4 regions of the Paenibacillus sp. NPDC056722 genome follow, and region 2 is predicted to be linked to each of the others. Evidence: predicted binding sites of a transcription regulator. Region 2 holds the regulator's gene; each other region holds the start of a gene.
What was found. Region 2 encodes LexA, which represses DNA repair genes until DNA is damaged. Its sites were predicted from a motif close to CGAACATATGTTCG; they were not measured.

Region 1 (3,146 bases), on a different contig from region 2:
CCGATAATCGTATCACCATACTTGTTCTTCAGGTTGTCAGTGGCCCGCTCCAGCTCCCGATACCGGGGGCGGGTCTCAAACAGCGTCAGCTGGTACTGGTTCTCATCGCTAAGCTCAGACAGACTGAGGTTCACCCGGCGTACAGGCTGGCCGTCCCAATGTCGCCGGAAGAGGGCCACGGCCGCCTCGTATACAAGGCTTGTGGCGTTGGTGGGATCACTCATTTTGCTTTGTCTGGAAAAGCCGGTCGGCGCTTCGAAGCTGGCGCCTTGGCAGCCAACGGATACGACGGCGCCATTCACCGCGAGGCGTCGGCAACGCCTGCATACCAGCTCTGCGAGTTCCAAGAGCACGGTCTTGATCTCAGCTAGCGTGTGATAATCGCGGGGCAGTGTCATCTGATGACCGACACTCTTGGGCGGAGCCTCGTAGGTTGCCGGATGCACGGGGCTATCGTCCAGACCACCGGCGATTCGCCAGTAGAGCTCTGCGTCAATATCGCAGTTCTTGTGGAACTTCTCACGCATGCGCCATTTCAGCTCGGCCAGGGGCATTTGGGCGAGATGGCCGATTGTTGTAAGGCCCATACTATGAAAATGGGCTGACATACGGCGGCCCACCATGAACAGGTTGCCGATGGGCTGCGGCCAGAGCAGTTCCGGGAGCTGCTGACGTGCCAGGGTGAAGAGGCCGCCCTTGATTTTTTTGGCCCACAAATCGCAGGCCATCTTGGCCGTGACCTTGGAGTAGCTGATGCCGATCCGCGCATATACGCCGGTTTCTTTGGAGATTTGGTCCTGAATAGCAGCGGCAATCTGCTGCGGACTGCCGAACAGGGAGGTGCTGCCTGTAATATCTATAAACTGTTCGTCGATGGAGTAGGGCTCCACGAGGTCGCTGAAGGTGCGCAGAATGCCAGTGATTTGGGCGGAGACATCAATGTAATGCTGCATGCGGGGCCGGACCACGATGAGTTCAGGGCATTTGGCCAAGGCTTCCTTCAGAGTTTCAGCAGTGCTTACACCCTGTTGCTTGGCGAGGGGGCAGGCGGCGAGAATAATACCGCTGCGTCTGGCCGGGTCTCCGGCAACGGCGAGGGGTTTGCCGTTGTATTGGGGATTGGCGGACTTTTCGACTGAGGCATAGAAGCTTTGGCAGTCGGACAGCATAATGATGCGTTCTTTATTCATATTCGTCACTCTCCAGGTAAAGGCAGTAGAAGCAGATACGTAGAGGCGTTATTTTGACGGGCGGGATAGTTGATTGTTATTATAATACGAACATATGATCGTGTATATGCATATTTATTTCCATTCGTTTCAGTCTTGCAGGGTGCAAAGTCCGGTAGCCACTGCGCCGGAGGCGATGGTGAAGAGGGAATGAACAAAGGTCTCCTTGGAGATCAGCAGGCCGCCAGCACCAATGATCATAGCATCCGTCACGAAGATGATGACCCCGACGTTCAGTGGCACATAGCGGGTAATAAAGTGGGCAAGCAGATCTGTGCCCCCGGTGCTGGCTTCAAAGTGCAGCATCAGCCCAAGGCCGAGTCCCATCAGAAATCCGCCGATAATTGCACTTGAGATGGGTCCAAGTTCTATGTAATAGAGGAAGTGGTACTGGAAAGGGGCCACGAGCTCAATAAGCAGAGATGAACATAACAGGCCTATCAGGCTATTGAGGAAGACATCGCGGTTCTTGAGCCAGGCCAGCAAAAACACGGGCAGGCTGCAGACCACAATGGCGATTCCGATATTGATACCATACAAATAGTTGATAATGAGAGCTATGCCGATAATTCCGCCATCCAGAACTTTATAAGGGACAAGGAAAAAGTTGGTCCCTGCGGCAATAAGCAAACTTCCCAGCAAAATGATGGCGTATTTGGACCATGACCTCATATTCAACATCTCCACATTTAGGCATGTCTTATGAATATGCTTGTCATTGGTAAAAAATTGCTTCTGAAAGAAGAAAAAGTCTTACCATGAACCTCCCATTACCATGGGGCCGCGTAAGCGGAGGATGCCTTCAATAATGGAAAAAGACCCTGCTTGCGCAGGATCAGAGAGAAGGGATTAGACCGGCACGGGTTCCGGGCGTTTAAGCTGGAGCGGGGGCGGGATGAGCCAGCCCTTCTGCTTATTGATCCGTAGGAGTGCGAGTCCAAGGGAGGCCATGGCGGCATGAATCTTCATGAAGAGGGCGCCGACATCCTCGCGGATGGACATGCCCATAATCTGGCTGCATTCGACGAGGCTCATGGCCACCCCGGCAGAGAGCGCAGCGGCAATCTCGGGATCGGAGAATCGGGCCCCTGCTGGAATGTCCGCCAGCTTGGTGGAAGGCCGATCCGGCAGTGTAGGGGTAGGGAAGACGCCGGAGGCTTTAAGGAGCTTGTCGCATTCTTTGATTTCCCCCTGAGCCTGATCCATCAGATCATCAATAATTTTCTTCAAGTCCTGATCGCCTGCATGATAATGGTAGGCCTGGAGGGCGGATAGCGTCATTTTTGCTTTGGCGGAAAATTGCCACACACCGAAGATTTCGCCGTAGTGCATGGGTTCGTCTTTAGGATTGCCACTTAGAATGCCCATTGCGTATTGCTCCTTTATAAATAGTTTATGATCGTGTAAATAGCTTGTCCGGCAACAACTGTTTTATTCCGCTATTGCTGCGGGAGGGAATTTAAGGCTTGCAGCAGTGATTAAATACAGCTATATTATTAATAGTAATTATTACTATTAAATAAGCGCTAAGGTCAAGGAGCGAATAGAAGAAAATGGATTTTACATATAGAGTGCTGGAAAGTGATATCGATCTGCTGGCCTCGGCGTTATCCGAGACTCTTGTAGCGGTGGCTGTCAAAGGCGGGGAAGCAGAGGATATTCTGGAGCTTGGCGGACGGATTTGCGAGTATACCCCTAATTGTGTTCGCATCCGTGGGTTGTCATACAGCCGGGAGCTGTATGAATTTCGTGTTCTGACAGGCGGTTGAGTCTGGCAGAAGGCGAGAATAACAGCTCAATCACAACATAAGGGACCCCGCTGTCGACAAGCGGGAGCAATCGTTTGTATAAGAAATCGGGAGAAAAAGTGCATTGAACAAAGGATCAGCTGTAGGTTACCATTGTTCTTGTCATCAT
Region 2 (3,146 bases):
ATTTCACGGAGCTTAGCGCGTTCAGCCGTTTCCTCTTCATTCAGGCCTTCGCTCTTCTGCTTGCGTGCCAGTTCATTAATTCGTGCAACCAATACATCTATATCCAAAGATTTCGCCTCCCTAATAAATTCATTCTAACTTTGCCATGAGAAAAAGAGCTTGTCAAGGTTTACCCCCTGCAAGCTCTCTGATGTTCCTATCTATGATCATGAAGTTCTTAAAATAACGGCACTGTTATAATATCTCCTGCTCGAATATGACTGTCGGTCAATTGGCTCGATCGTTTAATTCCTTCTATATATACGGCTGTCTTCATCTTGGCCGGTTTATTCTTGAGAGCAATGCTCCAGAGTGTGTCTCCAGGTGCAACAACAATCTTCTTCTCTTGCTTCGCAAGATTGACGGGACCAGCAAACACATTACCTACTACAGTAAATCCTGCAACAATCAGCAGCAAAAAAAGAGCTATCTTATAGAAGTTAAATGTTCTAAACAACGGACTTAATCCTTTCGACAGCACCTTGGGGATTTCTTGAATTCTATTTATTATTCCGGAACCTAAAGTTTGTCCTGCAGAGTCAACTTCTGTACCCTCGTCATAGATGCTATGGTATGTACTGTACTTTAACATGATTCATCATCCTCCAAACACTTGTTCTTACTTTCAAAAACAATATAACACGAACATGTGTTTTGATCAATACTATTTTCGAACAATTGTTCCCCTCTTTTTAAATTGCCTTTTTGGATGCAAAAAATGATCCTGATGTGCTTATTTCCCTTGCCGATCTTGCTCATTCCCTCAACGTACTAGTCAATTATTGAATATACCATTCTCCCTACTGTTCTCATCCTTGTTCGCTTCTCTTAAACTATTGATAACGTTAGAACTTATGTTTGTGCGAACGACAGTTCTATGTTATAATTTTCCCAAACATTACTATATGGGGTTGATTCTGATGTCAAAGATTTCGAGTCGCCAGCTGGCGATCCTGGAATTTATACGTAACGAAGTCCGCAGCAAGGGTTATCCTCCTTCCGTACGGGAAATCGGGGAAGCTGTAGGCCTCGCCTCCAGTTCCACGGTGCACGGTCATCTGGACCGTCTTGAGAAGAAAGGCCTGATCCGCAGGGATCCGACAAAGCCGCGTGCCATTGAACTGCTTGGCCAGGAAGACTCGGAGAATGTCCATCAATTTGCCCAGACGATTACTCGTGTTCCTGTTGTAGGTAAGGTTACCGCCGGGGTGCCTATCACCGCAACGGAGAACATCGAGGACTATTTCCCGCTCCCAACGCATTACGTTGGTGACAACAAAGTGTTCATGCTCTCTGTTCTTGGTGACAGTATGATCGATGCTGGTATTATGAACGGCGATTATGTCATTGTGCGCCAGCAGCAAACCGCAGATAACGGTGATATTGTTGTCGCTATGACTGAAGACGATGAAGCTACCGTCAAGACCTTTTATAAGGAACGCGATCATATTCGTCTCCAGCCAGAGAATCCGTCCTATGAGCCACTGCGCCTGAATCGGGTAAGCATTCTGGGCAAGGTCATCGGATTGTTCCGGGATGTCCACTAACTCATCAATAATTCTCTATTTAGAAGACTGTTCCGTTACGCGGAGCAGTCTTTTGTTTATTCATACTCTCTCACTGTGATAACCTTTTTATTTTCAACAACACTTCGCATTAACGGCACCCCTACTCCGCACATATCCTGATATCAAAGGAGTGCTGATCCTATGCCCAATTACCGAATTATCGTCGATTTGACACAACGGATGCTTTATTTGCTGGACAACGATTCTGTAGTCAGAGGTTTCCCTGTTGGAATCGGAACCATGCTGACCACAACACCAGAGGGAGATTATACGATCATTAACAAACAGCCCAATCCCGGGGGCCCATTCGGGGTATTCTGGATGGGACTTTCCAAGCCGCATTATGGCATTCACGGGACGAACGATCCTTCTTCCATCGGACATCAGGTCTCACATGGGTGTATTCGTATGTTTAATCAAGATGTGCTGACACTTGCTGCGCTGGTTCCAATTGGGACTCAGGTGACTATACGGCGTTAAGCTCCCAGTGTCAGAAGATTCGAAATGCAAAAAGCCGTCAGACAATGTCTGACGGCTTGAACATGGAGACGCAATCAAATTAAAGCCAGAAAGATTTAGTGATGATAACCAACAAGATGAAAAGAACCAAGATTGCAGCAGTAGATGTGCCCAAACCGTATCCTCCAGCATATTGACCCATGAGTAATTCCTCCTTTTTTTTATGAAGACACCAAATTTTGCAGTAACAAAAGATCCGCCCTTGAGATAAGATGATTTTTCTTCCCGGCTAACTTATTGTCAGATTAGTTCAGTTTTCTCTTCATTAAATCCAGCAAATACTCAAAATGATCACAAGCAGAATGTAAAGCACCAAAATCGTTCCTGTAGATGTCCAAGGACTTACTACCGGTCCACAATGTTCTGCACCCATGTGAATTCCTCCTTCAGATTAATGACTACAGAACAGAATATGTAACAATACCCTACGAAGTATGGGCAAATTGGAAAAGAAAATGTACTCCTGTATTAGAGGTGAAAGCTTACATTTGAGGGAAATGTAAAAGGTCCACACAAAGGTAGATCTTATTTATTTCTGGCGCGGAAGTATAGTACACTGATAAAAACTAATGTTCGGAGGGCTTTCATCATGTGTGGACGTTACACCATTACAGTTTCTATTGAAGAACTAATGTTGAGATATCTTACGAATGACGCCAGTATCCTTCATTATGCCCCCAGATACAATGCCGCTCCCATGCAGCATATACCGGCTGTGATTCATACAGGCACCGGCAACCGAATCGGTGAACTGCGTTGGGGCCTTGTCCCATCCTGGGCGCAGGACGACAAGATTGGCAACAAGATGATCAACGCCCGCGGGGAGTCTTTATTGGAGAAAGCCTCGTTCAAGAAACTCGTGGCGTCACGACGGTGCCTGATCCCAGCTGACGGCTATTATGATTGGAAACAGGTAGACGGTCGCAAACAGCCCATGAGAATCGGCATGTCGGACGGCAGTATTTTCTCTATGGCTGCTCTATATGATATATGGATGGACCCGAAAGGCCAGAAGCTGGC
Region 3 (3,146 bases), on a different contig from region 2:
CGCTTTCCCCAAACCTCAAATCCCCTTGGCAAGATATTTAGAATAAGCAGGCCACCTTGCCTGAACGAATAAGGAATATTCTCCCGAATGACTTCAGCTTTCTTATCGTAACGGCCGAGCCAGCTCTCTGCTTCCTTATCCCGGTCCAGAAACTCGGCAGTCCTTTTCAAATGCTCTCTCCAGCTTACAGAGTGCCAGGGTAGGAACAATACAGGCGCTATCTGACGAAGCTTCTTTTTCTCTTCATCGGGAACCATTTCATCTAGTGCAACAATCCGATCTGGCCTTGCTCTCCATAAGGCTTCCCTATTGAAATCGTAGTCATGTCCCAAAGGCACCTTAATGTCAAAACGGTATTTCTTGCGGTAATCGTCACTCCAGGTCTGATCAATTGGAGCAGCGTACGGAATGATCTGTAAACTAAGTAGTTGCCCGACATTAGGCCAGCTATATGCTGCTACTTTGCAGGTTCGATTCGCAATATAGATACTTGGCGACATTCCTACATGCTTTTTAAACTGGCTGCTGAAATACTGGCGATCCCTGTAACCGACCTCTTCAGCAACTTCTTGCAGGGATTGGCCTTCATCCAGTAAACTTTTAGCCTGATTCGTGCGAAGCTCTGTCAGATAATCCATAGCGCTTTGACCGAATCGGTCTTTAAATGACCGCATGAAATAATACCGGCTCATACCGGCAAGCTCAGACAAGTGATCGACCGTGATCCCTTCTCGAAAATGATCATTTATATACATACGCACTTGATCCAGCGCAGCCTCGTGTTGGCCTTGGTTCTTGAACAACAGATGCAAGAGCTCCTGAAATCCCGCCTGACTGACAAAGCGGTCTGCAGCATCGTCCGTATGCCAGTGAAACATTATTTTCTCACAGAAAGACAGTAGCAGTGTGTCTGCATTCACGCTCACCCGGGCCAGATCCGGCAATATACGCCCCTGCTGAGCACCATATTTTTCGGGAGTATCCGTTTCTACATGAAACCGATACAGCACTTGATCCCCATCTGAATCATAAGTTGTTTCCACTCGCTGCCCGGGCATCACGATATATACGGTATGAGGGGTTAGCGGGTACAACATGCCATTAATGACGATATTGCCGTGCCGCTTGGCAGCAACAATAAGCACATAAGCAGGAGCAGTTTCATACAACAGACGGTAAGTCGAACGCTCCGTTTCTCGGAAACAGTCTTCCAACCTGATCCAGACACGGCTGAGCAGTTCTTTATGCTGTGGTCCTTCCTCGCGTTCTTGAAGCGGAGTCATCTCCACCCTCCCTTAGTTTTGTAATGTCACTATTCCGATTATGCAAAAAGCCCCTGAATTGCCACAAGGACAAATTCAAGAGCTCTTTGATTACTAACTTGATGCGGTCGAGAGGACTCGAACCTCCACGGTATTGCTACCACACGGACCTGAACCGTGCGCGTCTGCCAATTCCGCCACGACCGCATATTATGAAGTCCACATTCTCTTGGACACAAGAGATATCTTACCATGCGAATATGATCATCGTCAACTAATTTTTAAAAATGATGTCACTCAACATTTTCTGTATAATTATTGCTTTTATTAGTGGAAAAGATGTATAATGAGAACAAAGGTTCGCATACTATAAATGAGGTGATTTATAATGGCGACTACTAAGCGTAACAACTCCAATTCAACCGAAGAAATTACCAAAGATGAACTGTCCCTTGTGAGAAGCTACCTGCTGCTAACATTTATCCATAAAGTATTTGAACGCGATTGCCGGGTTATCAGCAAGAGCGGTCTGTTCAAGACACCTCAGCTCTATATAGAGCTTGTCTCCGGCGCTGCCAAGAAGGCCTCGTTAATGTTGCAGGAGGTGAATCGTGAGCTGACTTCCCGCCATCTGAAGATCAACACCGTGCGTCAGGATCAACGTGGTGTAGAAGCACAATACAATTGCAGAGGGTATATCGGAGAGATGAATATCCTCTGGCCCTGTTTCCGCAGAGAGATGATGCTTCGTATGCGTGCCTATCTCGGCCTTGCTACGGACTCCTCCATGGTCTCCCGAGAAGAAGATGTGGTACAGTTAGCTTTATCTATATAATCCCTGTGGAATTCCCCGGAACACAGAACAGCTCCCTGCCAGGATGAATGGCCAGGGAGCTGTTTAAGTTATCATTACTATATATTATCGGGATCTCTTCTCGGTTCCTTGGCAGGCTGAATCAAGTAATTTCGATCAAGCTTGACCACATTTCTGTTAGGGCGGCGAATCATCACTTGAGACTCGTCCCATGCCAGTACGATTCCTCTAATATCGTTGCTGGCAATGCCGTCGCGTACCACACGTACTTTCTCACCGGAGATGCGGTAGGCATCTAGCTGTTCATCGCTAATCATGGTCATTCCCCCTTCTACGATAGCTTATCCGAATTCCTTTCATAAAACAAAGACCCAAATGAGAATTCACCTGGGTCTCCTGCTCGTAAATCCGTTATTCCTGTGTCTGTTCCTTATATCAGCGCTTCATTCTTCTCAAACCAGAAATCGAGAACTTTAGCGGACATCACACGTTGCTCCAAATACTCTACCTGGTTCGCCGTAAACTTCTCTCTCCAGGCGTAGGTCAGTTCTTCACACAAGCTTGTAATGGTCAACAACTCCGACCAAGCTACATAGCGTTTGTACCAAAAAAACTGAGGATGTTCAATCATATAGGGGTACAGATCGTCAAACTCCGTATGTTTGCAATCCAGCGCACGCTCGAAGTGATCCTTGGCCTCGGTTAATTTATCAATAAAAAATTGCTCTGTCACCGGTTCTTTCCCCATTGTGACGCCTCCTCTCCTATGTCTAAGCTTTATTATAAAGGAAAAATCATAGGGTGAAAAGAAGTTGTTTGGAAAATAGGCTTGTGTTTTGTTTCCACTGCCTTCTAGTCTTCGAAGACAACTGTTCCTTCATTTAGGGAACTGATCCGGACTAAGGATTCCAGACGAATACCTTGTTCGCGGATGGTGCGCGCTCCTGCCTGGAAGCTCTTCTCCACAACGACCCCTAGGCCAACCAATTCTGCGCCGGAACGTTGAATAATTTTGATCAATCCCCGCGCCGCATCTCCATTAGCGATGATATCATCAATAAACAGAATCT
Region 4 (3,146 bases), 160 kb from region 2:
GTCGACGACTTCCCCGCGAATCATATTCCACTTCTTTCGTCCTGTCTGGAGTGCACTCGCCAATTCGTCCTCCGGGCTGATATTCTCCAGCGCTTCTGCAATCAGTGACTTATCGATTCCTTTCTCACGCAGCTCCTGCCGAATCCACATCTTACCCTTGCGCTGGTTCGTGAGGCGCTGCTCCGCCCACTGCTTGGCGTACAGCGGATCATCAATAAAACGTTCCTCCTGCAGCCGCTGCACCACTTCCGCAATAATAGTCTCTCCTATTTCCTTCTGCCGTAAACGGCGGGCCATCTCCTGCGCAGTTCGCGGCTTGCGCTCCAGATAGCGGAGACCTTCTACATAAGCGCGCTGGCGCTCATCCGCAACTACAATCTCCTCCAGATCAGCCTTGATAAAAGAATTGCCCGTGATCATCCGGTATTTAATCATGACATCTTCATGAACGGTCATCGTATACGGGCCGAAATGAATGATGTAGCGGTGATCCGACTTCTTCTGCCGCTCTACCCGCGTGATTTCAAGCACCCCATCATCCGGAAAATCAGATAACACCTGCTCCCCCTGCTCTTCCGGCTCCGAATCAAGTTGTATAACCATGTTGCTTGTCACCTCATTGCAATTATCGTATACCTTCTTCAACGTCTTATGATTATGAAAAGACACCCTGTTATGTCGTTCACAGGGCGCCTATACTTAGCGAATATTCAATTCAGACTATTCGATTTCCATCAGCAGATTTTCTTCTTCTTCCTGCTCTGCTGCAATCTCAGATTCACTTGGAGCAGCCACAATCGTCGTCAGATTGCTGGCTTCACGAATCTTGTTCTCAATCACGAGGGCGATGTCCTGATGTTCTTTCAGGAACTGCTTAGCGTTCTCCCGTCCCTGACCAAGACGTTCGCCTTCATAGGAATACCAGGCACCACTCTTGTTTACGATATCCATCTCTGTACCGATATCCACAAGACTGCCTTCCTTGGAAATCCCTTCACCGTACATAATATCAACATCCGCCTGCTTGAACGGAGGCGCTACCTTGTTCTTAACAACCTTGATTTTCGTCCGGTTACCCACAACATCGTTGCCCATCTTGATACTCTCTACGCGACGTACATCAAGCCGAACGGATGAATAGAATTTCAGAGCCCGGCCACCAGGAGTTGTCTCAGGGTTACCGAACATAACACCAATCTTCTCACGAAGCTGGTTAATAAAGATCGCAATGGTGTTCGATTTGTTGATCGCACCAGACAGCTTCCGCAGAGCTTGAGACATTAGACGAGCCTGCAGACCTACGTGAGAATCTCCCATGTCGCCTTCAATCTCTGCCTTTGGCACCAAAGCTGCCACGGAGTCAACAACAATGATATCTACCGCTCCACTGCGGACAAGCGCTTCAGCAATTTCCAACGCCTGTTCGCCTGTATCCGGCTGCGAAAGCAGCAATTCATCTATGTTCACGCCCAGCTTGTTAGCATATCTCGGGTCAAGTGCATGCTCCGCATCAATAAATGCAGCTTGTCCCCCAAGCTTTTGTACTTCTGCAATTGCATGAAGCGCAACTGTGGTCTTACCGGAAGACTCCGGTCCGTATACTTCGATAATACGTCCCTTCGGAAATCCGCCAATCCCCAATGCGATATCCAGTGCCAAAGCTCCACTAGGTACAACTTCCACTTGCATGTGGGTGGATTCGCCTAGTTTCATTACAGAACCTTTACCGAATTGCTTTTCTATTTGACGAAGCGCCATCTCAAGCGCCGCACGACGATCTGACAATCAGACCACTTCCTTCACTGTTGTTTATAATATATATAATAACGTGTTTTGAAGACCTTGCCAAGCTTTTTTTCGAACATACATTCGTTTTTTTTGACTTTCGGCCTATCTCTCCCTTTTATTGTAAGCCCCCTTCCGGTTGCAAATAATAAGAGCTTCGCGGCCAGGAGAATCATCTTACCATGATTCTCAAACAAAAAACCGCGGCATAGAAAGCTCTGCGCCACGGTTCTTCCGTATGTGTCAATTATACAACGTCTTCCAAAGAGATTACAAGTCGGAGCCTTCCAGCGGAGTCTCCACCTGCCGCTCCTCCAGCCTGCGCCAGAGACGATACAGCAGTGCTTTTACCGAACGCAGCCGGATATTCTCGCGTGTACCCTGCAGATTCAGCTCATACACTTCAGTCTGGCGGTTCCGCTCGGCAATTCCGATAAAGACGAGTCCCACCGGCTTGCGTTCAGAATAACCCGGTCCGGCAACGCCGGTAACCGACAGTCCGAAATCGCTGTCCGCAATCATTCTCACCTGCTCGGCCAGCACCTCAGCAACCTCACGGCTAACGGCGCCCGGAGCATTGGTGCCCTCCAGAAAATCACTCGGTACGTTCAGGAGCTTCTTCTTGATATCGTTAGAATAACAAACGATGCCACCGGCGAACATCGACGCGCTGCCGGGAATATTCGTAATGCTTTCCATCAGCAGGCCGCCAGTGCAGCTCTCCGCCGCACTCAAAGTCAGCCCTGCATCCGCCATCCAGTCCACAATCAATTGTTCCAGAGGTACGTCAATGTTCGCATACATATGTTCCGGAAGGATATCCTTGATCTGCTTTTCCAGAACATCCAGCTTCTTCAGCGCGTCATGCTCTGAAGGGGCCTTGGTGGAAATGCGGACCGTCACCTCGCCCTCCTTGGCATAGGGAGCAATCGTTGGATCCGTCTGATTGCGGATCAAATCAATCAGCTTGTCCTCCAGCAAGGATTCACCGATACCGGCAAACTTGAGCATTTTCGAGTAAATCGGCATTTCGTCCGTCAGCGCATGCTGCAGTAGCCATGGTTTGGCCTTGTCCGTGAACATTGGCTTCATCTCACGCGGAGGTCCAGGCAGAACAATATAATACTTATCCTCATGCGCCAGAGCTACGCCCACGGCCAAGCCAATCTCATTGGGAAGTGGAGTTGTGCCTTCAATAATCAAAGCTTGCTTGCGGTTGTTCTCTGTCATTACGACCTTACGTGCGTCAAAAAAGCGCTGTACATGATCCATGGCCAAGGTATCGATATGCAAACCACGACCCAGCGCCGCAGCCAGAGCGTCTTTGGTAAGATCGTCTTCGGTGGGGCCGATACCGCCGG

Region 1: a site for LexA is predicted at 1,278-1,291, ahead of ACFRAM_RS13430 (DNA polymerase IV). Genes of this name have one in related genera too.
Region 3: a site for LexA is predicted at 1,612-1,625, ahead of ACFRAM_RS23940 (YhjD family protein). Genes of this name have one in related genera too.
Region 4: a site for LexA is predicted at 1,859-1,872, ahead of recA (recombinase RecA). Genes of this name have one in related genera too.

What each region holds. Positions count from the first base shown of each region.
Region 1 covers NZ_JBHTYV010000004.1:432,366-435,511, reverse strand. Annotated here, with positions in the region: gene ACFRAM_RS13430 (DNA polymerase IV) at 1-1,190, opposite strand, end outside; gene ACFRAM_RS13425 (YitT family protein) at 1,320-1,901, opposite strand; gene ACFRAM_RS13420 (DUF3231 family protein) at 2,079-2,597, opposite strand; gene ACFRAM_RS13415 (hypothetical protein) at 2,783-2,998, shown strand.
Region 2 covers NZ_JBHTYV010000001.1:274,448-277,593, forward strand. Annotated here, with positions in the region: gene ACFRAM_RS01325 (DUF896 domain-containing protein) at 1-107, opposite strand, end outside; gene ACFRAM_RS01330 (LysM peptidoglycan-binding domain-containing protein) at 218-631, opposite strand; gene lexA (transcriptional repressor LexA) at 960-1,586, shown strand; gene ACFRAM_RS01340 (L,D-transpeptidase) at 1,749-2,087, shown strand; gene ACFRAM_RS01345 (sporulation protein YjcZ) at 2,167-2,268, opposite strand; gene ACFRAM_RS01350 (SOS response-associated peptidase) at 2,716-3,146, shown strand, end outside.
Region 3 covers NZ_JBHTYV010000013.1:108,276-111,421, reverse strand. Annotated here, with positions in the region: gene ACFRAM_RS23950 (helix-turn-helix domain-containing protein) at 1-1,283, opposite strand, end outside; tRNA gene ACFRAM_RS23945 (tRNA-Leu) at 1,386-1,469, opposite strand; gene ACFRAM_RS23940 (YhjD family protein) at 1,651-2,097, shown strand; gene ACFRAM_RS23935 (hypothetical protein) at 2,175-2,393, opposite strand; gene ACFRAM_RS23930 (hypothetical protein) at 2,507-2,824, opposite strand; gene ACFRAM_RS23925 (xanthine phosphoribosyltransferase) at 2,929-3,146, opposite strand, start outside.
Region 4 covers NZ_JBHTYV010000001.1:432,293-435,438, forward strand. Annotated here, with positions in the region: gene ACFRAM_RS02065 (regulatory protein RecX) at 1-603, opposite strand, end outside; gene recA (recombinase RecA) at 721-1,785, opposite strand; gene ACFRAM_RS02075 (competence/damage-inducible protein A) at 2,056-3,146, opposite strand, start outside.